One region of the Luteimonas sp. MC1572 genome, then DNA from elsewhere that is predicted to be linked to it. Evidence: riboswitches for the same ligand, from Rfam matches in the RefSeq annotation. Region 1 holds a riboswitch; the other holds the start of a gene.
The links. Region 1 has a riboswitch for cobalamin ahead of JGR64_RS13670 (ribonucleoside-diphosphate reductase subunit alpha). Riboswitches for the same ligand answer to the same signal wherever they lie in the genome.
Positions count from the first base shown of each region.

Region 2: it holds a riboswitch for cobalamin, as region 1 does, so the genes downstream of both, btuB (TonB-dependent vitamin B12 receptor) here and JGR64_RS13670 (ribonucleoside-diphosphate reductase subunit alpha) in region 1, are expected to answer to the same signal.

Region 1 is NZ_CP067112.1:2,986,333-2,998,263, forward strand. It holds gene JGR64_RS13645 (AEC family transporter) at 1-617, shown strand, start outside; gene JGR64_RS13650 (c-type cytochrome) at 704-1,219, shown strand; gene JGR64_RS13655 (ExeM/NucH family extracellular endonuclease) at 1,310-2,743, shown strand; gene JGR64_RS13660 (alpha/beta fold hydrolase) at 2,767-3,444, shown strand; gene zapE (cell division protein ZapE) at 3,458-4,573, shown strand; cobalamin riboswitch at 4,610-4,847, shown strand; gene JGR64_RS13670 (ribonucleoside-diphosphate reductase subunit alpha) at 5,033-7,477, shown strand; gene JGR64_RS13675 (ribonucleotide-diphosphate reductase subunit beta) at 7,529-8,548, shown strand; gene JGR64_RS13680 (amidohydrolase) at 8,600-9,934, shown strand; gene queF (NADPH-dependent 7-cyano-7-deazaguanine reductase QueF) at 9,957-10,772, shown strand; gene JGR64_RS13690 (LysM peptidoglycan-binding domain-containing protein) at 10,889-11,266, shown strand; gene JGR64_RS13695 (hypothetical protein) at 11,314-11,808, shown strand.
Region 2 is NZ_CP067112.1:390,191-402,121, reverse strand. It holds gene JGR64_RS01850 (efflux RND transporter permease subunit) at 1-1,328, shown strand, start outside; gene bioD (dethiobiotin synthase) at 1,344-2,048, opposite strand; gene JGR64_RS01840 (GAF domain-containing protein) at 2,047-2,532, shown strand; gene JGR64_RS01835 (TfoX/Sxy family protein) at 2,529-2,873, shown strand; cobalamin riboswitch at 2,872-3,109, shown strand; gene btuB (TonB-dependent vitamin B12 receptor) at 3,231-5,105, shown strand; gene gph (phosphoglycolate phosphatase) at 5,130-5,786, opposite strand; gene JGR64_RS01820 (HAMP domain-containing sensor histidine kinase) at 5,830-7,116, opposite strand; gene JGR64_RS01815 (response regulator transcription factor) at 7,113-7,805, opposite strand; gene JGR64_RS01810 (glycosyltransferase family 39 protein) at 7,912-9,606, shown strand; partial or broken gene JGR64_RS13820 (hypothetical protein) at 9,798-9,983, shown strand; gene JGR64_RS01800 (phosphoethanolamine--lipid A transferase) at 9,980-11,641, shown strand; gene JGR64_RS01795 (glycosyltransferase family 2 protein) at 11,644-11,931, shown strand, end outside.

The sequences.
Region 1 (11,931 bases):
GCGATGCCGCGCTGCCCGGCGCCGGCCTGTCGGTGGTGGTGACGGCGTGCGTGCTGTTCGCGCTGGCGCTCGCGGTGATCGAGTTCGACCGCCAGCGCGGCGCCGGGATCATCGCCACGCTGCGGCGCACCTTGCCGATGCTCGCGCGCAACCCGCTGCTGTGGGCGCCGGCGGCGGGCGCCGCGATGACGTGGGCGCAGTGGCGGCTGCCGGCCGTGCTGGCGGCCCCGGTGGACCGGCTGGCCGCCTGCGCCAGCCCCTGCGCGCTGGTGGCGATCGGGCTGTTCCTGACACAGGGCCGACGCGAAGCCGCTGCGCTGCCGGTCGCCGCGCACATTCGCGCCGGCGCCGGGCGCGGCGCGGTGCTCGGCCTGTCGGTGGCCAAGCTGCTGGTGCAGCCCGCGGTGGCCTGGTTGATTGCGGTCCCGTTGCTGCGCTTGCCGCCGATGCACGCGCAGCTGGTGGTGCTGATGGCCATGCTGCCCACGGGCACGGGGCCGTCTATGCTCGCCGAACATCTCGGCACGCGCGTCCTCCTGAGCTCGCGGGTGACGGCGGTGACCACCGTGCTCTCGGTGGCGACCATCTCGGCATGGCTGGCGCTCGCGAACGGATGAGGCGTGGCCGAGGCGGGCCAATGCCGCGGGCTCTGTTCTATAATCCGGCCCAGCTGTGGCCGCCCGCCACGCGCGAAAGGTGCTCCGTGCGCAATTACGACCTCGATTTCCTCAAGAAATTTTCCCTGGTGCTGGTCTTCCTGACCCTGGTCACCTTCGGCCTGATGGTGGGCGCGTACTTCCTGCACCACAGCCTCGAAGTGGACGTCGACCCGAGCATTTCAAAGCGCACCGCGGATCGCATCGCGCCGATCAGCGCCGTCTATGCGGGCTCCACCGGTGCCGCCGCGCAGGCCGCGGCCTCGGCTGCCGCGGCCGCCGCTGCGACCGCGCAGGTCGCGTACGGCGGCACGCTCGACGGTGCGGTGATCCACCAGAACCTGTGTGCCGGCTGCCACGTCTCCGGCGCCGGCGGCGCTCCCAAGCTGGAGCGCGCGGCATGGGCGGCGCGCATCGCCCAGGGCGCCGACACCCTGCACCGCCACGCCATCGAAGGCTTCACCGGCAGCGCCGGCATGATGCCGGCCAAGGGTGGCAACCCGGCGCTGACCGACGAACAGGTCATCGCCACCGTGGACTGGATGGTCGCGAACCTCGAGTAAGCGGCCACCCGCCTGCCAACGACGCCGCCTTCGGGCGGCGTTGTCATTTCCGCCCCCCGCTTGCCGTTCGCCCACCCCGCCGGAGTCGCCATGCGCAGCTTGTCCAAGCCCTTTCCTGGCGTGCTGTTCGCCGCCACCCTGCTGGCGATCACGGCGGGCTGCGGCAGCATCGCGACATCGCGCCCCGCGGACGCGGACTCGGTCGCCGTGCTCGGCGCACCGCCCGCGGACTGGCGGGTGCACGAAGGCCAACGGATCCGCATCGCCGCTCCGCTGGTCGTGAGCGGCAACCAGCGCCTGGCGCGCAACGGCGAGGTCGTGCTGTCCTTCGACGGCCGCCTGTTCGCGCCGACCGAAGTCGCCGCACCCGGCCCCGACGCGATAGCGCTGGCCGCCCACAACCGGCGGCGCAGCCTGGTGCTGGCGCTGGGCGAGGACGCGCAGGTGGCGGCCGCCGACTGGCGCGCCGGCGGAATCGTCGATGGCGCCGAAGGCATCCTGCGCCTGGGCGAATACGGCGCGCGGCTGGAGGTCACGGCCGCGCCGGCGCTGCGCCCCGCGCCACGGCCTGCACCGCCACCGCGGGCCGGCGAGTTGCGGCTGGCCAGCCTCAACCTTGAAAACCTCTTCAACGGTGACGGCGCCGGCGGCGGCTTCCCCACCGAGCGCGGCGCGCGCACCCCGGGCGAACACGTGGCGCAGCAGGCGCGCCTGGTGGCCGCGCTGGCGGCGCTGGAGGCGGACATCGTCGCGGTACTGGAGGTCGAGAACGACGGCTACGACGCGCGCTCGAGCATTGCGCAACTGGTCGCCGCCCTGGACCCTACAGGCGCGCGCTGGCGCTTCGTCGATGCCGGCACGGGCCCGGGCAGCGACCCGATCCGCGTCGGCCTGCTGTACCGCAGCGACCGGGTGCACCCCGTGGGTGCGCCGGCCACCCTTGCCGACGGCCCCTTTGCGACGCTCAGCCGCGCGCCGCTGGCGCAGGCTTTCCGCGCCGGCGACGGCCCCGCGTTCGTGGTGGTGGCCAACCATTTCAAGTCCAAGGGCTGCCGCGACGCCAGCGCCGGCGATGCCGACCAGGGCGATGGCCAGTCCTGCTGGAACCCGACGCGCCGCGCATCCGGCGCGCTGCTCCGCGACTGGCTGTCCGGCGATCCCACCGGAAGCGGCAGCACGCTGGTCGCGGTGCTCGGCGACCTCAATGCCTACGCGATGGAGGAGCCGGTGCGCGACTTCATCGCCGCGGGTTGGCAGGACGCGTTTGCCGCCAGCAGCCACGCGGCGCCAGCCAGCCCGCCGTACACCTATGTCTATGACGCCCAGGCCGGCCGCCTCGACCACGCCCTGCTGAGCCCGGCGCTGGCAGCGCGCCTGCAGGCGGCCTCCGCCTGGCACAGCAACGCAGACGAGGCATCGAACGTCGCCGATCAGGCCGGCAATGGCGGCGAACAGGCCGTCAAGCCATGGCGCAGCTCCGACCACGACCCGGTCGTCGTCGACCTGCGCCTGCGCACGCCCTGAACACCAGGACCTATCATTCCCCCATGACCACCCCCCTGCCCGTGTTCCCCGACGCCTCCGGCGCGCTGCTCTTGCCGGGCCCGGCGGGTGCGCTCGAGGTGGCCGTCGACGTTCCCGATGACGACGTCGCGCGGGTTCGGGTGGTGGCCGTGGTCTGCCATCCGCTGCCCACCGAGGGCGGCACCATGCACAACAAGGTGGTGACCATGGCGGCGCGCGCCCTGCGCGAGCTGGGCGTGACCACGGTGCGCTTCAACTTCCGCGGCACCGGCCAGTCGGCCGGGTCGTTCGACCAGGGCGATGGCGAGCGCGACGACCTGCGCGCAGTGGCCGGCTGGGTGCGCGCGCAGCGGCCGTCCGACGAACTGTGGCTGGCCGGCTTCAGCTTTGGCGCCTACGTGAGCCTGGCAATGGCGAGCGAACTGCAGCCGGCGATGCTGGTGTCGATCGCGCCGCCGGCCGGCCGCGGCTGGGACTTCGATGCCATCACCCTGCCGACCATGCCGTGGCTGGTGGTGCAGGGCGAGGCCGACGAGATCGTCGACCCGCAGGCGGTCTATGACTGGCTGGCCAAGCGCAAGGCCAAGGCCGAACTGGTGCGCATGCCCGACACCTCGCACTTCTTCCATCGCAAGCTGATCGACCTGCGCGGCGCCATCAAGAGTGGCGTGCGACGCCACCTGCCGGGCGGCAATGACTGACGACCGCGGCGGGATGTCGCCGTCGCAGGCCTACCGCGCAGGCGTTGAACGCGGCGACTGGGGCCATGACCCGGCCCAGCAGCCGGCACTCGCGGCGCTCGACCGCGTGCATGCGGCGCTGATCGCGCGGCGGCGCGGCAGCCTGCTCACGCGCCTGCTCGGCGCCGGCGAGCGCGCGCCCCAGGGCCTCTACCTCTGGGGCGGCGTGGGCCGCGGCAAGACCTTCCTGGTCGACCAGTTCTACGAGCACCTGCCGCTGCCGGTCGCCAAGCTCGACGCCGGCGCCCGCGGCGGCAACGGCAAGCGCCGCACCCATTTCCACCGCTTCATGCGCGTGGTCCACCAGCGCCTGCGCGAGCACGCCGGCGAACGCGACCCGTTGGCCACGATCGTGGCCGAATGGCGGCGCTCGCTGCGCGTGCTGGTGCTGGACGAGTTCTTCGTCAGCGACATCGGCGACGCGATGCTGCTGGCGCGCGTGCTGGAGCGGATGTTCGCCGAAGGCATCGTGCTGGTGACCACGTCGAATGCGCCGCCCTCCGCGCTGTACGCCGACGGCCTGCAGCGCGCGCGGTTCCTGCCGGCGATCGCACTGCTCGAACAGCACTGCGACGTGCTGGAACTGGTCAGCGACACCGACTACCGCCTGCGCGAGCTGACCCGCTCGCCGGTGTATCGCGCGCCGCTCGACGACGGCGGCGACGCCTGGCTGGAGACGCGCTGGCATGCGCTTGGCGGCGACGATGCCCACCGCGACGGCTCGATCGAACTCGAGGGCCGCAAGATCGCCACCCGCGCACGCTGCAAGGGCATGGCCTGGTTCGACTTCGCGGCGCTGTGCGAAGGCCCGCGAGCGGCCGCCGACTACATCGAGATCGCGCGCGAGTTCCACACCGTGCTGCTCGGCGGCATCCCGCTCATGGACGCCACGCGCGACGACGCCGCACGGCGCTTCGTCACCCTGGTCGACGAGCTCTACGACCGCAACGTCAACCTGGTGTGCACCGCCGCGGACGCGCCGCACGCGCTGTACTCCGGCGAGCGCCTGCGCGGTGCCTTCGAGCGCACCGCATCGCGGCTGGTGGAGATGCGCAGCGCCGAATACCTCGCGCGCGAGCACCGCGACTAGGCCACGACATATTGTATTGACCTACCTCATCGACCCCACTATGTTGTGCCGGTCGGTTCCCGCGGCCTGCGCCACGGGATGAAAAGGGAAGCCGGTGCGGCGCGCGTTCTTCGAACGTGTGCCAAGGCCGGCACTGCCCCGCAGCGGTAGGTGGAAACGAAGTCGCGACATGCACTGGGGCACGCGCCCCGGGAAGCAGCGGCAAGTAGGTGGCGACGGACCTCCGTCGCCGTGTCCACGAGTCCGAAGACCTGCCGACAGCCGCGCGAAGCACGCCGCGCGGTGCCGGCCGTGGAATCTCCGGGGGGAGGTGGCCGGTGACGCAGCTCCGCCCATCCGCTCGCGCGGGTGCGTCGCGGCCGTTGCGACACCGACACCAGACCCTTGGCGACGCCAGGCCTCCGGCCGCCGCCCGAGGGAGCGATGGCCAGGTGCGCCACCCTGTACAAGGCGAACGCCATGACCGAACACGACCACTCCGGCGCCGCGCCCGCGGCACCGGCCGGCAGCCCCGACGGCTTCCTGCTCACCCCGCCGCCCACCGCCACCACGATGCGCGTGCTCAAGCGCAACGGCTGCGACGAGGCCGTCGACCTCAACAAGATCGTCCGCGCCGTGCAGCGCTGCGCCGACGGCCTGCACGCCGTCGACCCGATGCGCGTCGCCACGCGCACCATCTCCGGCCTGTACGACGGCGCCAGCACCCGCGAACTCGACGAACTGTCGATCCGCACCGCGGCCATGCTGACCGCGGAAGAGCCCGAGTACAGCCGCCTCGCCGCGCGCCTGCTGGCCGGCGTGATCGCCAAGGAGGTCGCCGGCCAGGAGATCCACGCGTTCTCGCAGTCGGTCGCACGCGGCCACGAACTCGGCCTGATCAACGCGCGCCTGCTCGGCTTCGTGCAGGCCAACGCGCGCAAGCTCAACGACGCGATCGATGCGTCGCTGGACCTGCGCTTCGACTACTTCGGCCTGCGCACGCTCTACGACCGCTACCTGCTGCGCCACCCGCACACGCGCAAGGTGGTCGAATCGCCGCAGCAGTTCTTCCTGCGCATCGCCTGCGCGCTCAGCGAGGACGTGCCCGAGGCACTGGCGCTGTACCGGCGCATGGGCCGCCTGGACTACCTGCCGTCGTCGCCCACGCTGTTCAACGCCGGCACCACCCACGAGCAGCTGTCGTCGTGCTTCCTGCTCGACTCGCCACGGGATTCGCTGGAGTCCATCTACCGCAGGTACGGCGAGATCGCGCAGCTCTCCAAGTTCAGCGGCGGCATCGGCGTGAGCTTCACCCGCGTGCGCTCGCGCGGTTCGCTGATCACGTCCACCAACGGCCATTCCAACGGCATCGTGCCGTGGTTGAAGACCCTGGATTCCTCGGTGGCGGCGGTCAACCAGGGCGGCAAGCGCAAGGGCGCGGCCTGCGTGTACCTGGAGCCGTGGCATGCCGACGTCGAGGAGTTCCTGGAACTGCGCGACAACACCGGCGACGACGCGCGGCGCACCCACAACCTCAACCTGGCGAACTGGATCCCGGACCTGTTCATGCGCCGCGTGGAGGCGGATGGCGACTGGTCACTGTTCGATCCGCGCGTGGTGCCCGACTTCACCGACCTCCATGGCGACGCGTTCGATCGCGCCTACGCGCAGGCCGAGGCCGACGGCAAGGCGGTGCGCACGCTGAAGGCGCGCGAGCTGTACGCGCGGATGATGCGCACGCTGGCGCAGACCGGCAACGGCTGGATGACGTTCAAGGACGCGTGCAACCGCGCCAGCAACCAGACCGCGCGGGCCGGCAACGTCATCCATCTGTCCAACCTGTGCACCGAGATCCTCGAGGTCACATCCGACAGCGAGACCGCGGTCTGCAACCTGGGTTCGATCAACCTTGCACACCACCTGGAGGCCGATGCCGGGCACGGCACGCGCTTCGATTTCGACAAGCTCGGCGAGACCGTTCGCCTCGCGGTGCGCCAGCTCGACCGGGTGATCGACCTCAACTTCTATCCGATCGACTCCGCGCGCAGCGGCAACCTGCGCTGGCGGCCGGTCGGGCTGGGCGTGATGGGCCTGCAGGACGTGTTCTTCCAGCTGCGCCTGCCGTTCGACGGCGACGAGGCGCGCACGCTGTCGGCGCGCATCGCCGAAGCGATCTATTTCCACGCGCTTGAAGCGTCCTGCGAGCTGGCGATCGAACGCGGCCGCCATCCGGCGTTCGCCGACACCCGCGCCGCGGCCGGCGAGCTGCAATTCGACGCCTGGGGCGTGATCCCGGCCGACACCGTGCGCTGGGACGCGCTGCGCGCGCGCATCCGCGAGCACGGCCTGCGCAACTCGCTGCTGATCGCCATCGCGCCCACTGCCACCATCGCCTCGATCGCCGGCTGCTACGAATGCGTGGAGCCGCAGGTGTCCAACCTGTTCAAGCGCGAGACGCTGTCCGGCGACTTCCTGCAGGTCAACCGCCACCTGGTGCTGGAACTCAAGAAGCTCGGCCTGTGGACGCCGGAGGTGCGCGACGCGATCAAGCGCGCCGAGGGTTCGGTGCAGGGCCTGGCGCAGGTCCCGGAGGCGCTGCGCGCGATCTACCGCACCGCCTGGGAAGTGCCGATGCGTTCGCTGATCGACATGGCCGCCGACCGCGGCGCGTTCATCGACCAGTCCGCGTCGCTCAACCTGTTCATGGAAAGCCCGTCGATCGGCGCGATGTCGTCGATGTACATGCATGCCTGGAAGCGCGGCATCAAGACCACGTACTACCTGCGCTCGCGGCCGGCCACGAAGATCGCCAAGGCGACGCTGGCTGGCATGGACGCGGAGGCGCCGGCCCCGCGGGAGTACGCACCGGCCGAGGCGGTGGCCTGCTCGCTGGAGAACCCGGAGAGCTGCGAGGCCTGCCAGTAGGCCGTGCAGACGCGACTCCGCAAGCCCGCCCCTATCCCGAGGAACACCATGATGTCCACGCACCACGCCCGGCTGCTGCTCGACCCCGGCTTCGAACTCACCCTGCGGCCGATGCGCTACCCGCGCTTCTACGAGATGTACCGCGACGCGATCCGCAACACCTGGACGGTGGAGGAGGTCGACTTCTCGCTCGACACCACCGACCTCAAGACCAAAGTCGGCCCCGCCGAGCGCCATCTGATCGAGCGCCTGATCGCGTTCTTCGCCACCGGCGATTCCATCGTGTCCAACAACCTGGTGCTCAACCTCTACCAGCACATCAACGCGCCGGAAGCGCGCATGTACCTGTCGCGGCAGCTGTACGAAGAGGCGCTGCACGTGCAGTTCTACCTCACCCTGCTCGACACCTACCTGCCCGACCCCGCCGACCGCACGCGTGCCTTCGCCGCGGTCGAGAACATCCCCTCGATCCGCCGCAAGGCCGAATTCTGCTTCAAGTGGATCGACTCGCTGCAGGGCGTCACCCGCATCGAGACCCGCGCGCAGCGCCGCCAGTTCCTGCTCAACCTGGTGTGTTTCGCCGGCTGCATCGAGGGCCTGTTCTTCTTCGGCGCGTTCGCCTACGTGTACTACCTGCGCTCGCGCGGGCTGCTGCACGGCCTGGCCAGCGGCACCAACTGGGTATTCCGCGACGAGAGCTGCCACATGGCATTCGCGTTCGAGGTCATCCGCACCGCGCGCGAGGAGGAACCGGACCTGGTCGACGACGCGTTCCGCGCGCAGGTGGTGGAAATGATGACCGAGGCGGTGGAGTGCGAGTACGCGTTCGCCGAGGACACGCTGTCGGGCGGCGTGGCCGGGCTGTCGCTGAAGGACATGCGCCAGTACCTGGAGTACTGCGCCGACCAGCGCATGGCCCAGCTGGGCATGCCGCGGCATTTCGGCGCGCGCAACCCGTTCGCGTTCATGGAGCTGCAGGACGTGCAGGAACTGACCAACTTCTTCGAGCGTCGGGTCTCGGCCTACCAGGTGGGCGTGGAGGGCGAAGTGGCCTTCGACGAGGCGTTCTGACGGCTGCCGTCCGCCGGTTACCATCGGCGCACTGCCCGGGGAGAACGCGCCATGTCACGCAACGCCTGCATCCTGCTGTCGTCGTTCGTCCTCGCCGGCCTGGCGCTGCCGCTGCATGCCCGGGACGGGCAGCGCCCGGAAGTGGCCGCGGCCGCGTCGGAACTCGGCGCCAAGGTCGTGGCCTGGCGCCGCGACCTGCACCAGTACCCGGAGCTCGGCAACCGCGAGACGCGCACCGCGGCGCTGGTCGCCGAGCACCTGCGCGCGCTCGGCCTGGAGCCTGTGACCGGCATCGCCACCACCGGCGTTACCGCCGTGCTCAAGGGCGGCAAGCCGGGGCCGCGCCTCGCGCTGCGCGCCGACATGGATGCGCTGCCGGTCACCGAGACCAGCGGCCTGCCGTTCGCGTCGACGGCCACCTCCACCTACCGCGGCGAGACCGTCGGCGTGATGCACGCCTGCGGCCACGACGCCCACACCTCGGTGCTGATGGGCGTCGCCGAGGCGCTGGTGGCGATGCGCGACGAACTGCCGGGCGAGGTGCTGTTCGTGTTCCAGCCCGCCGAGGAAGGCCCGCCGGACGACGAGAAGGGCGGCGCGAAGGAGATGCTGGCGCAGGGTGTGTTCCGCGACTTCAAGCCGGATGCGGTATTCGGCCTGCATGTGTTCTCCACGCTGCAGGCCGGCAAGCTCGGCGTGCGCAGCGGGCCGACGATGGCCGCGTCCGACCGCTTCAACATCGTGGTCAAGGGCCGCCAGACGCACGGCTCCCGGCCGTGGGGCGGCGTGGACCCGATCGTCGCCGCGGCGGACATCATCGGCACCGCGCAGACCATCGTCAGCCGCCGCCAGGACATCTCCAGCCAGCCGGTGGTGGTCAGCTTCGGCGCCATCAAGGGCGGGATCCGCTACAACATCATTCCCGAGCAGGTGGAGCTGGTCGGCACCATCCGCACGTTCGACGACGGCATGCGCGACGCGGTGTTCGCCGACCTGAAGAACGTCGCGGAAAAGGTGGCCGCCGCGCACGGCGCGACCGTCGAGGCCAACGTGCCCGACCAGGACGGCAACCCGGTGACCGCCAACGACGCGGCGCTGACCGCGCGCATGCGCCCGAGCCTCGCGAAGGTGGCCGGCCCGGGCAACCTGCTGGACATGCCGCTCAACATGGGCGCCGAGGATTTCTCGTTCTTCGCCCGCGAGGTGCCAGGCCTGCTCTTTTTCGTCGGCGCCACGCCCGTCGGGCAGGACCCGGCGACCGCGCCCAGCAACCACTCGCCGGCGTTCTTCCTCGACGAGTCCGCGCTCGACCTGGGAATGCGCGCGATGCTGCAGCTGACGCTGGACTACCTGCACGGCGACGACGCGCCCACAAGCGGCGGCTGAGCGCAGGCGCGATAATGCGCCCATGACCACCGAACTCCCCCTCGGCCGCGAAGTCGCCTACCCGCGCGCCTACGACGCCTCGCTGCTGTTCCCGATCGCGCGCGACGCCGGCCGCGACACGCTCGGCATCGGCGCCGCCCTGCCGTTCGACGGCCACGACCGCTGGCAGGCCTACGAGCTCTCCTGGCTGGACGCGCGCGGCAAGCCGGCGGTGGCCACCGCGACCTTCCTGGTGCCGGCCGCGTCGCCGCGGCTGATCGAATCGAAGTCGCTCAAGCTGTACCTGAACTCCTTCAACGGCACGCGTTTCGCGGATGCCGCGGATGTGCGGGCGCGCATCGCCGCCGACCTCTCGGGCGCGGCCGGCGCCACGGTGGCGGTCGACTTCGGCCTGCCGCCGATGGCCGGCGTCGACGACGATGCAGGCAGCATCGACATCGACGGCGTTGACGTCGCCATCGACGCCTACGACCACCCGGCGCCCGAACTGCTCGCCTGCGACCCGGCGGCGGAAGTGGAGGAAACCCTGCGCTCGCAGCTGCTGAAGTCCAACTGCCCGGTCACCGGCCAGCCGGACTGGGCCAGCCTGCGCATCGCCTACCGCGGCCCGCGCATCGACCGCGCCGCGCTGCTGCGCTACCTGGTGTCGTTCCGCGAGCACGCCGGGTTCCACGAGCAGTGCGTGGAGCAGGTGTTCGTGGACCTGATGGCGCAGTGCCGCCCGGAGTGGCTGTCGGTCGAAGCCCGCTACACGCGCCGCGGCGGCCTGGACATCAATCCCTGGCGGGCCACGCCAGGCCTGCCGCCGCCTGCGGCGCGGCGCGACGTGCGGCAGTGAGCGCAGGGGCAACGCCGCGCGCACCAAGCGGCGCGCGCCTGGTCGCTCACGGTGACGCGATGTTTCCTTAACAAGGGCCGTGTGAACCTCCGCGCTGCAAGGCACAGGAGGCCAGCATGAGCAATCCGCAGAATCCCAACGATCCGGCATCGCTGTCGCTGCAATCCGACCGCAAGGCGGAAACCGGCAACAAGCCGGGCAAGGCCGACTTTTCCAATGTCCGCAGCGCGGTCGACAGCACCGAGGCGGCGGCCCCGCGCGGCGCCGATTTCGGCAATGTGCAGTCCTCGGTGTCCTCCACCGAGGACATGGCGGGCGCGACCAGCTACACGGTGCAGAAGGGCGACACGCTCTCGCACATCGCCAAGGCGCAATACGGCAAGGCCAGCCAGTGGCGGCGCATCTTCGATGCCAACCGCGACCAGCTCGACGATCCCGACCGCATCCAGCCGGGCCAGGTGCTGAAGATCCCCCCGGCCGAAGCCGACAGCTGACCCGCTCGACGTTCGCCCCCGCCCTGAACCCCATGGAGAACCACCACATGATGCGCACCCCGATCCATGCCGCACTGGCCGCGGCGCTGCTGGGCACCCTGGCCCTGGCCGGCTGCAAGAAGGACGAGCCCGCCGTCGTCACCCCGCCTCCGGCCGCGCCGGCCCCGACCCCGGCCCCCATGCCGGCTCCCGCCCCCGCAGCCGCGGTCAGCGTGACGTCGGTCGACCTCGGCACCGCGGTCGACGCCAACAACCGCGTCACAGCGCCGGCCACCACGTTCGCGAGAGGCGACACGATCCATGCCTCGGTGGCCACCACGTCGTCGGACCCGGCCATGCCACAGCGCGGCCAGCTGACCGCGCGCTGGTCGTTCGAGGATGGCCAGCTGGTCGACGAACTGAGCCGCGACTTCGACTTCACCGGCACCGGCAACACCGCGTTCCAGGTCAGCAAGCCGGACGGCTGGCCGGTGGGCCGCTACAAGGTGGAGATCCTGCTCAACGGTGCCGTCGTGCAGACGCGCGAGTACGAAGTGCGTTGATCGATACACCCGCGTGAAACAAGGCCCGGCCCTGCGCCGGGCCTTTTCGTTGGCGGGGCGGGAACACACCGCGATCCAGCGTGGCGTGCAAGGGAGGCGCATGGTTTCCGGTTAGGCTTGCGA
Region 2 (11,931 bases), 420 kb from region 1:
CGGGCTTCGTCCTCAAGCCCTGGAGCCAGCGCGAGCGCTCGACCAACCAGGTGCTGCAGCAGGACCTGCAGCCGAAGCTTGCCAGCGTCACCGGCCTCAACACCTTCGCCGTCATCCCGCCCTCGCTGCCGAGCGCGGGTGGCGACGGCGGCGGTGAATTCCTGGTGTCGGGCATCGGTTCGCTGGAGCAGCTGAAGGAGTTGGCCGATGCCATCGTCGAGCGTGCCAACGCGAGTCGCCGCTTCATCTTCCTCGACACCGACCTGAAGATCGACAAGCCGCGCATCGAGGTGCACATCGACCGCGACAAGGCCGCCACGCTCGGCATCGACATGCGCACCCTGGCCGCGGACATGTCGGCGATGCTGGCAGGCGCCTACGTGAATCGTTTCGCGATGGCGAACCGCTCATACCGTGTGATCCCGCAGGTGCAGCGCAGCGACCGCCTCAATGCCGAACAGCTGGGCAACTACTACACGCGCACCCGCGACGGCCGGCTGATCCCGCTGTCGACCATCGTCACGCTCAAGGAGAGCACGCAGCCGCAGTCGTTGAAGCGGTTCCAGCAGCTGAACTCGGTGGGCATCACCTTCGCGCCGCGCCCCGGCGTGAGCAAGGGCGAGGCGCTGCGCGTGCTCGAGGACGCCGCGGCCGAGGTGCTGCCGCAGGGCTACAGCGTCGACTTCGCCGGCGAGTCGCGCCAGTTCAAGCAGGAGGGCGCCACGATGCTGGTGACGCTGGCGTTCGCGCTGATCGTGATCTTCCTCGTGCTGTCGGCGCAGTTCGAGAGCTTCCGCGACGCGCTGATCATGCTGATCACCGTGCCGATGGCGATCTGCGGTGCGCTGCTGGTGCTCAACGTGCTGGCGATGGTGGCGGGCATCCTGCAGTTCTCGGGCATCGAGGCCTTCCCCGGGATGAGCATCAACATCTACACCCAGGTGGGCCTGGTCACGCTGGTCGGCGTGATCTCCAAGCACGGCATCCTGATCGTCGAGTTCGCCAACAAGCTGCAGGCCGAGCGCGGCCTGTCGAAGCGCGAGGCGATCGAGGAGGCCACGGCCATCCGCCTGCGCCCGGTGCTGATGACCACCGCCGCGCTGGTGTTCGCGATGATCCCGCTGCTGATCGCCAGCGGCCCGGGCGCGTCGGCGCGGTTTTCCATGGGCGTGGTGATCGCCGCGGGCATGACCATCGGGACCACGTTCACCCTGTTCGTGCTGCCGGCGTTCTACCTGTACCTGGCGCGCGACCACCGCGCAGGCGCTGCCGCGCAACCCGATGCGGCGGGCGACGCGGGCATGCAGCCGCTGCCGCATGAGGCCTGATGCAGGCGCCGCGGGTCAGTCGCCGGCGACGGCGGCGGCCGCGGCGTGCAGGCTGCCCGCCAACACGCCCGGGTCCGGCACCGCGCCAGCGTGCGGCACCACCCCCAGGCACGGCACGGGCAGCGCGTCGCGCAGCAGGTCGAGATAGTCGTCGCCGCGGGCGAACCCGGGATCCACGGCGCAACCCACCCAGCCGAGCAGCCTGCAGCCGTCGCCGATGATTGTCCGGGCGCTCAGCCGCGCATGGCTGAGGCAGCCCAGGCGCAGCCCGACCACCAGCAGCACCGGCAGCTGCAGCGCGCGCGCGAGGTCGGCATGCTCGATGCCGTCCGCCAGCGGCGAGAGCCAGCCACCGGCGCCCTCCACGACCACCACGTCGGCCTCCGCCGCGAGCCGCGCGTAGGCCGCCACGATCGGCGGCAACGCGACCCCGACCCCCGCCGCGCGTGCCGCCAGCTGTGGTGCGGTCGGCTCGGGCAGCGCCCACGGGTTCACGTCGGCGTAGGCCGCGGGCGGGTCGCTGGCGGCCTGGAGGACCAGCGCATCCTCGTTGCGCAGGCCGTGCGGTGTTGCATCGCAGCCGGCGGCCACCGGCTTCATGCCGCGTACGCGCAGCCCGCGGGCACGCAGCGCATGCATCAGCGCGACGCTGGCAACGCTCTTTCCCACGCCGGTGTCGGTGCCGGTCACCAGCACACGGCGCGCTACACTCGCTGTCATGTTCACCTCGCAGATTCTAAGCGGCGACAAGCCGGAGCAGTACGCGCAGCTCGTCGCGCAGGCACGCGCACTGCTGGCCGGCGAACGCGACCGCATCGCCAATGCCGCCAACCTCTCGGCGCTGGTCTACCACGCGCTGCCGGACCTCAACTGGGTCGGGTTCTACTTCTTCGACGGCACGGAACTGGTGGTCGGTCCGTTCCAGGGGCAGCCGGCCTGCGTGCGCATTCCGCTCGACCGCGGCGTGTGCGGCGCCGCGGCGCGCACTGCGCTCACCCAGCGCGTCGACGACGTCGAGGCCTTCCCCGGCCATATCGCCTGCGACGCCGCATCACGCTCGGAGCTGGTGGTGCCGCTGTTCCACGACGGCGCGCTGGTCGGGGTGTTCGACCTCGACAGTCCGGTTCCCGGCCGGTTTGACGTTACTGACCAGAGGGGACTCGAGGAGATCGCCGCCGTGTATCTGGAAACCATGGGGCAATGAGCGCGCCACCGCCGCTCAAGATGCGCAACATAGGCCCGAAGTCGGCCGCGTGGCTGCGCCAGGTCGGGCTGCGCACTCCCGAGGACCTGATCGCCGCCGGGCCGCTGGACGCCTTCATGCGCATCAAGCGCGCCGGCTTCAAGCCCAGCCTCAACCTGCTGTATTCGCTCGAGGGCGCGCTGTGCGACTGCCACTGGCAGGACGTGCCGGATGCGCGCCGCGTGGAGCTGGTGGCGGCCGCCGAAGAGGCGATCGCGCAGCTGCCTGCGCCGCGCAACCGCCCGCCGGCGGGGCCGGTGACCACCACGGTGATGCAGGACGACGACGGCGCGATGCCGTAGACTGCGCGCACTTTCTGGTGACCCGCGGGGCTTCCCCCAACGGTTGAAACGGGAAGCCGGTGACCTTCCGCCCGCCACCAAGGCGTGCGAAGCACTCCGGCGCTGCCCCCGCAACGGTAAGCGTGGAACACCCCGGCAAACCGCCACTGTGCATCGCACGGGAAGGCGCCGGGGCTGGAGCGGCTGCATCGCTCCGCCCGCAAGCCCGGAGACCGGCCCGAAAGACGACTGGTTGTGACGCGGAGGGCGTTGCGGCGGCAGTGCGCCGTGCCTCGCCACGTCTCCTTCCGTCCCCGCTCCCTGCCCGCAACCTCCACGACACTGTCGCGCGGGCGTGCGCGACGCATGGAGACACGCATGAAACCGCAGTACCGGATCTCGACCCTTGCCGTTGCCCTGGCCCTGTCACCCGCGGCCTTCGCCGCCGGCGCCATCCAGTCCACCGACCTCGACACCATCGTGGTCACCGCCACCCGTACCGCGATCAACGCCGAGGACAGCAACGTGCCGGTGCAGGTGCTCGACCGCGCCGCCATCGAGCGCAGCCAGGCGACCTCCCTCCAGGAACTGCTGCGCGGCCGCGCCGGCATCAACCTCGCCAATCAGGGTGGCCCCGGCAAGCTGTCGTCGCTGTTCGTGCGCGGAACGGAATCCGACCACGTGCTGGTGCTGGTGGACGGCGTGCGCATCGGCTCGGCCTCGGCCGGCATGGCGTCGTTCCAGGACCTGCCGCTCGACCAGATCGACCGCGTGGAAATCGTGCGCGGCCCACGGTCCAGCCTGTACGGCTCCGAAGCCATCGGCGGGGTAATCCAGGTGTTCACTCGCCGCGCCGGCGCCGGCACGCGCAGCAACCTCAGCCTTGGCATCGGCAGCAACCACCTGCGCCAGGCCAGCGCCGGCATCGGCCATACCGGCGAACGCGGCTGGTTCCAGGCGCAGGGCGCGTGGCAGCGGACCGACGGCATCGACTCCTGCCGCGGCACCGCCGCCGGCTGGGGCGCGGGCTGCTATGCCGACGAACCCGACCGCGACGGCTACCGCAACGCATCGCTGAGCGTGCGTGGCGGCGGCACCCTCGGCGAGACCGTGGAGCTGGAAGGCCACGCGCTGGTCGCCGACGCCTTCAACGAATACGACGGCACCGTGTTCGGCGGCAACGAGGCCGACAACCGCCAGCAGGTGTTCGGTGCCCGCCTCGGCTGGCGCCCGGACGCGCGCACCGACGTCAACGTGCGAGTCGGCCGCGCCGAGGACCTGGCCGAGAGCCACTTCTTCGACCACGCCACCGATACCCGCAGCTTCGCCAGCACCTTCGAAACCCGTCGCGACACCGCGTCGGTGCAGGGCGACCTCAGCGTGGCCGAAACGCACCTCGTCAGCGCCGGCGTCGACTGGATGCGCGACCGCGTGACCGGCAGCACCGGCTTCACCGTCGACAGCCGCGACAACGCGGGCCTGTTCCTCGCCTACCAGGGCGGGAGCGGCGCGCACAGCTACGAAGCGAGCCTGCGCCACGACGACAACCAGCAGTTCGGTGGCCACGCCACCGGCAGCGTCGGCTACGGCCTGAAGTTCGCCAACGGCATGCGCTTCACCGCCAGCGCCGGCACGGGCTTCAAGGTGCCGACCTTCAACGACCTGTACTACCCCGGTGGCTGGGGCAACCCGGACCTGGAGCCCGAGGAATCGCGGACGGTGAACCTCGGGCTGGCGCAGTTCGGCGAGGGCTGGAACTGGACCGTCAACGCGTTCCAGACCGACATCGAGGAGCTGATCGGCTACGACACGGCGTTTGCCCTGGTGAACGTCGACGAGGCACGCATCCGCGGCGCCGAGCTGACCGGCTTCATGTCGCTGGCCGGCTGGGACCTCAACGCCGAGCTGAGCCACATCGACCCGCGCAACCGCAGTGTCGGAAGCAACCACGGCAACCTGCTGCCGCGCCGCTCGCGCAACACCGCGCGCGTCGACATCGACCGCGCGCTGGGCGCGTTCCGCATCGGCATGAGCGGCTTCGGCAACGGCGCGCGCTACGACGATGCCGCCAACAGCGCGCGCCTCGGCGGCTACGGCACCCTCGACCTGCGCCTGGAATACGCGATCAGCAGCGAGTGGACGCTGCAGGCGCGGGTGGCCAACGTGTTCGACCGCGAATACGAAACGATCGCCTGGTTCAACCAGCCGGGGCGGGAATACGGGCTGACGCTGCGCTACCAGCAGCGGCCCTGACCGCGGGTTGCCGCGGGGTTGCCGTCAGCCGCGGAGCGCGAGCAACCCCTCCAGACCATCCAGAACCGCCACCGCGCCCGCGCGCTCCAGGTCGAAGTCGCGCGGGTAGCCGTGGCGCAGCAGCACCAGGTCCATGCCGGCGGCCTGCGCGGCGCCGGCATCGGCCTCGGAGTCGCCGACCATCAGGCATTCGTCCACACGCCGGCCGTGCTGCGCGGCCAGGTGCAGCAGCGGCAGTGCGTGCGGCTTGCGCTCGGCAAGCGTGTCGCCGCCGACGATGCCGTCGAAGCGGTGGGCGATGCCCATCGCCTCGAGCAGCGGACCCACGTAGCGCTCGGGCTTGTTGGTGCAGATCGCCATGGCCACGCCATCGGCGTGCAGTGCGTCAAGCGTCTCCACGGTGCCGGGATACAGGCGCGCCTGCAGCAGCAGGCAGTCGCCGTAATGGCGCATCAGCCGCGGCAGCACCTCATCCACCGGCGTGCGGCTGGCGACATGCTGCAGCGCGCTCTCCATCAGCACGCGCGTGCCGAGGCCGATCCAGCTGCGCACCATAGCTTCCGGCTGGCGCGGATGGCCGAGCTCGTCGAGCGTGCGGTTGACCGCTTCGGCGATGTCGGCGGCGCTGTCGACCAGCGTGCCATCGAGGTCGAACAGCACCAGGGGCCAGGCGAATTGCATGTCGCGCACCTCGCCGGTTGGGGGGCCGACGCAGCACCGAAGCCTACACCGCGCCGGACGGCACCCGTGACGCGCCCAGATCCAGGCGGGCGGTGGTGCCCTCGCCGGGGCGCGAATCGATCGCGAGGCCCCAGCCCAGGTGCGCGCACAGCCGGGTGATCAGGTCGAGGCCGATGCCGCCGCCATCGCGCGTGCCGCCACGCGCGGCGCGCGCGTACACGGCACTGATTTCCTCCGGCGACATGCCCTGCCCGGGATCGTCGATCTCGACCACCGCGTCCGCCCGCAGCCGGATGTGGATCACGCCGCCACCGCTGTTCTCGATGGCATTGCGCAACAGGTTGCCGATCGCCGCCTGCACCACCGGAGCCGGGGCCAGCAGCTCGCACGGCGGCGCCTCCACGAGCACCAGCTGCAGGCCCTTGGCCAGGGCCATGGGCCGGTGGTCCTCGACGATTTCCGGAAGCAGCTCGCCGAGCGCGATGCGGTCGTTGGCCCGCGCCAGCCGCGCCGGCTCCTTGGCCAGCACCAGCAGCAGCGACACCAGCCGCTCCATGTCGCGGGTGGTGCGGTGGATGCGCTGCAGCTTCTCCAGCGCCTTGGGCGGCACGCCCGGCTGCGCCGACGCAAGCTCCGCCGCGCCGGCGATCACCGCGATCGGCGTGCGCAGTTCGTGGCTGGCGCTGTCAATGAACGCGCGCTCGCGCTCGACGAACTCGGCGTTGCGCGCGAGGTAACCGTTGACCGCGTCGGCGATCACCACCAGCTCGCTGGTCGCCTCGTCCGGCACCGTGACCCGTGCTTCCGCGCGCCCCGGGCTCAAGCGGGCGATCTGTCCGGCAAGGTCGGCCAGCGGCCGCACCAGCCGACCCGCGCCCCACGCCGCGAACACCCCCAGCAGCATCGCCACCAGCAGCGCGGAGGCCAGCATGCTCATTCCCAGCTCGCGCTCGCGCCGCTCCAGGTCGGTGATGTTCAGCGCAAGCGCCAGCCGCCTGCCGCCGATGTCACGCACCATCAGCACGTGGTCGACACCATCGAGCTTCACCTCGTCGTGCACGCCGGGCTCCAGTGCCGCCAGCTCCGTGGGCAGCGGCCTGGCCGGCGCTTCGTACAGGGACAGCGTGTCGGTGTCGTTCCAGCGATAACCCGGATCGCCGCTGCGGGCGATGAGGTGATCGAACTCCGCCTCCAGCAGTGATTCCCAGACCAGTGCTTCGGCGCGCTCGTTGACGACCAGCCCGTGCGCCAGCACCGTCAGTGACAGCAGCAGGACGTAGCCGACCAGCGACCAGGTCAGGCGACTGCGCAGGCTGCTGCGCGCCGTCATCCGTCACCACCTTCTGCCGGCAGCTCGGCGATGCGATAGCCGACGCGCGGCAGGGTATGGATCAGCTTGCGCTCGAACGGTTCGTCGACGCTGCGCCGCAGCTCGTAGACGTGCGAACGCAGCATGTCGCCATCGGGCGGATCGTCACCCCAGAGCGCGTGCTCCAGGCGGTCCCGGGTCACCGCCGCGGGGCTGGCGCGCATCAGCACTTCCAGCAGCTTGCGGCAGGCCGGGTAGAGGTGCAGCACGCGGCCACCGCGCGTGGCCTCCAGCGTGGCAAGGTCCAGCTTGAGGTCGGCGACCTCGAGCACGCGCCTGCGCCCGCGGCCGGTGGCACGCGCCACCAGTGCCTCGAGGCGCACCTCGAGTTCCGGCAGCGCGAACGGCTTGGTCAGGTAGTCGTCGGCACCGGCGCGGAAGCCGATGATCTTGTCGGGCAGTTCGTCGCGCGCGGTCAGCATCAGCACCGGCACGTCGCTGCCGTCCTCGCGCAGGCGGCGCAGCACTTCCGGCCCGTCGAGGCGCGGCAGCATCCAGTCGAGGACGATGGCGTCGTATGCGTGGTGCCCGGCCAGGTGCAGCCCGGTGGGGCCATCGGGCGCCGCGTCAAGCATGTGGCCGCGGGCTTCGAAATAGTCGAAGAGATTGGCGACCAGGTTGCGGTTGTCCTCCACGACCAGCAGGTGCATGCAGAGCTCCGGAAATCAGGCGAGGCTGCGCGCCGCGACGTCGGAGCGGCGTCGGAACGCCGCGATTCCGACGATTCTCCCACGTGTCGGCGGTAGCATCCGCGGCATGCCGCCATTGCCTCCCGCCCCAAGACACGCGCGCACCTGGCTCCTGGCCCTGCTGATCCTGCTCGCGCTCGGCGCGGGAATCGGCCTGCGCGATCCATCGCCCCCGGACGAGCCGCGGTTCGCGCTGGCGGCACGCGCCATGGTGGACAGCGGCGACTGGCTGGTGCCGCGCCGCGGCCACGAAGCCTACGCCGAGAAGCCCCCGGTATTCATGTGGATGCAGGCCGCCAGCTGGACCGTCGTCCGCGACTGGCGCGTGGCGTTCCTGCTGCCGTCGCTGCTCGCGGCACTGGCGACGCTGGCGCTGGTACATGCCGCCGCCGGGCGGCTTTGGTCGCGGCGGCACGCGCCGTGGGCAATGGGCGCGCTGTTCGTGTGCCTGCAGTTCGGCCTGCAGGCCAAGCGCGCGCAGATCGACATGGTGCTGGTGGCGCTGACCACGCTGTCGCTGTGCGCCCTGCTGCGCCACCTGCTGGCAGGCCGCGACCGGAGGTGGCTGGCAGTCGCCATGTTCGCCGCGGGACTGGGCACGGTGACCAAGGGCGTGGGCTTCCTGCCGCTGCTGGTGCTGCTGCCGTGGCTGGGGGTCCGGCGGCGCCAGACGCATCTCCCTACCAGGCGCGTCGCGGGTGATGCCGCGCTCGCGCTTGCCGCGTTCGCCGCCGGGGCGGCGGTGTGGCTGGCACCGCTCGGCCTCGCGCTGCTGCGCAACCCGGATCCGGCGCTGCAGGCCTACGCGCACGAGCTGCTCTTCCGCCAGACCGGCGAGCGCTACGTCAACGCCTGGCACCACGTGCAGCCGCCCTGGTACTACGCGCAGACCATCGCCACGCTGTGGCTGCCGGGCGCCCTGCTGCTGCCTTGGCTGCTGCCGGCGTGGTGGCGGCGCCTGCGCCGCGGCGATCCGCGCTACGTGCTGCTGCTGGGCTGGGCGGCGCTGGTGCTGCTGTTCTTTTCGCTGAGCCCCGGCAAGCGCGAGGTGTATGTGTTCCCGGCGCTGCCGGCGCTGTGCCTGGCCGCGGCACCGCTGCTGCCGGCGCTGCTGCGCCGCGCCGGCGTGCGCCGGCTGCTGTGCGGCTGGCTGCTGCTGGTCGGTGCGTTGTGCCTGGGCGCCGCGACGAGCGGCCTGGCGGACGCCGCCTGGGCCGCGCGCCTCGCCGCATCGCGTGGCATCGAACCCGCGGACATGCGCACGCTGCTGTGGGCGCTCGGTGTGCTCGGCGCCGGTGCCTGGGTGCTGGCCGCGGTCTTCCGCGGGCGACGCATCGCGCTCGCGCTCGTCCTGTTCACGGCGATGGTATGGATGACGTACGGGCTGGCGCTCGCGCCGGCGCTGGACGCCTCGAGCTCGGGTCGCGCGCTGATGCAGCGGGTGGACACGCGGATTGGCGCGGACGGCGAACTCGGCGCCGTGGCATGGCGGGAACAGCATCTCCTGCAGGCCAGGCGCCCGATGACCGAGTTCGGGTTCAAACGTCCCTGGCACCTGCAGTGGCGCGACGCCGCGGCGTGGGCCGCCCAGGCCCCCGAACGGCGCTGGCTGTGGCTGCCAGACGAAGCACTCAACCCTTGCGTGGACCGTGGCCGGGCCCTGCGCATGGGCCGCGCCAGCCGCCAGGACTGGTGGCTGGTAGCGGGCACGGACATCGACCCGCACTGCCAGGCGCCACCGTTCGCCCGGGATGGCGATTAACGAAGCCCGAACTTAACTCCCACGCCTCTCCGACAAGCGCGCCGCGATCATCGTCGCAATTCACATTGATGCCAGCGATGCGCCCCGACTTCCTCACCATGCCGACGCCCGTGAGCAGCGCGTACGCCAGCCGCGCTCCGGGCGGCTGGGCGCTCCTGCCGTGGGCGGTCGTTCCGGCGTTGCTTGCGATCGTCGCGCCGAGCGGCCGCCGCACCGGGCTCGCCATCGGCGTGGCGATCGGCCTGGTCTTCGGCATCGACCAGCAGCTGCGCGGTGCCCACTTCCTGTCGCACGACCTGTGGTCGTTGGCCCTCTGCTGGGCCGTCGCCGTGACCGTGGCCGCACTGTGGCCCACGCCGGCGGAGCGGGTGGCGTGAGCGTTGTCGCACTGCCGCTGCGCCGCAGCCACGACGTACTTGGCCGGCTGCGCACCTGGCGGCCCCTGATCACGGTGGAATCGCTGGCGCTGTGGGCCAGCCTGTACTTCGTGCTGGCGTGCAACGGGCCGTTCTGGCATGCGGTGTTCGCGACCGGGGCGCTGGCCGGCGCATCCGGCGCGCTCGCGGCGGCGTGCCTGCTGGTGCTGGTGTTCGCGCTGCAGGCCTTCCTGTTCTGCGTGCTGCTGCATGGCCCGCTGGCGAAGCCGGTGCTCGCGCTGCTGCTGCTGGCGGGCGCCGCGGCCAACCACTACGCGCGCACGTACGGCATCTATTTCGACACCGACATGGTGCGCAACGTGCTGCATACCGACGCCCGCGAGGCGGGCGAGCTGCTGGCCTGGGGCCTGCTGCCGTCGTTGGCGCTGCATGCCGGGCTGCCACTCCTGGTGCTGTCGCGCATCCGGCTGCGCCGCCGCACGCCCGCGCGTGCCGGCTTGACCCGCCTGGGCTGGCTGCTGGCGCTGGCGCTGGTTGCCGCCGGCAGCGCGCTCGGCGGGTTCCAGGACCTCTCGGCACTGATGCGCAACAACCGCGAGCTGCGGCACCTGATCACGCCCGGCAACCTGGTCGTCGCGGCGGCGACCATCGCCCGTGGCGATGGCGCCATGCAGGGCCCGCGCCGCGTGCTCGGCGGCGACGCCGTGCTTGCCGCCCGCCCGCCCGAAGCGCGGCCGCGCCTGCTGGTGCTGGTGATTGGCGAGACCGTGCGCGCGCAGAACTGGGGATTGAACGGCTACGCGCGGCAGACCACGCCGCGGCTGGCCGCGTCCGACGCGATCAATTTCGCCGACGTCGACGCCTGCGGCACCAGCACCGAAGTCTCGCTGCCGTGCATGTTTTCGCCGGACGGTCGCGACGGTTACGACAAGGCGCGCCTGGCGAATTCGGAATCGCTGCTGCATGTGCTCGAACACGCCGGCGTGCACAGCACCTGGCGCGACAACCAGTCCGGCTGCAAGGGCGTCTGCACCGGCCTGGCCTACGAGTCGATGCATGACACGGCCGCGGCGACCTGCGGCGCGCACGAATGTCATGACGAGGTCCTGCTGGATGGTCTCGATGCGGCCATCGATCGCTGGCCCGACGACCAGGTGATCGTGCTGCACCAGGTTGGCAACCACGGCCCCGCCTATCACCGCCGCGCGCCGGAGCGCCTGCGGCGCTTCACGCCGACCTGCGACACCGACGACCTCGGCCTTTGCAGCCGCGACCAGGTGGTGAACAGCTACGACAACGCGGTGCTCGCCACCGACGACCTGCTGGCGGACACCATCGCGCTGCTGGCCCGCCGCGACGATCGCGACAGCGCACTGCTGTATGTCTCCGACCACGGTGAATCGCTGGGCGAGAACGGCCTCTACCTGCACGGCCTGCCGTACGCCATCGCACCCGACACGCAGAAGAAGGTGCCGATGCTGGCGTGGCTGTCGCCGGGCATGGCGGTGGCGCGCCACCTGGACCACGCTTGCCTGCGCCGGCGGGCCCATTCACCGGCCAGCCACGACGACCTGTTCCATTCTGTGCTCGGATTGCTCGAGGTGCGCACCGCGCTCTACGATCGCCGCCATGACGTGTTCTCGGAGTGCGTCGCATGAATATGAACCTTCCTCCGGCACGCGGCCCGTGGACACCCACGCTCAGCGTCGTGGTGCCGGCGTTCAACGAGGCCGCCAACCTGCCGGCGCTGATCGACGAGATCGACGCGGCGCTTGCCACCGCCGTCAACAGCTACGAAATCATCTGCGTCGACGACGCCTCCGACGACGGCACTGACACCGCACTGGCCAGGTGCATGGCGACGCGCCCGCACCTGCGCGTGCTGCGCCACCGCGTGCGCAGCGGGCAGAGCGCGGCGCTGCGCAGCGGCGTCAGGGTCGCGCGCGCG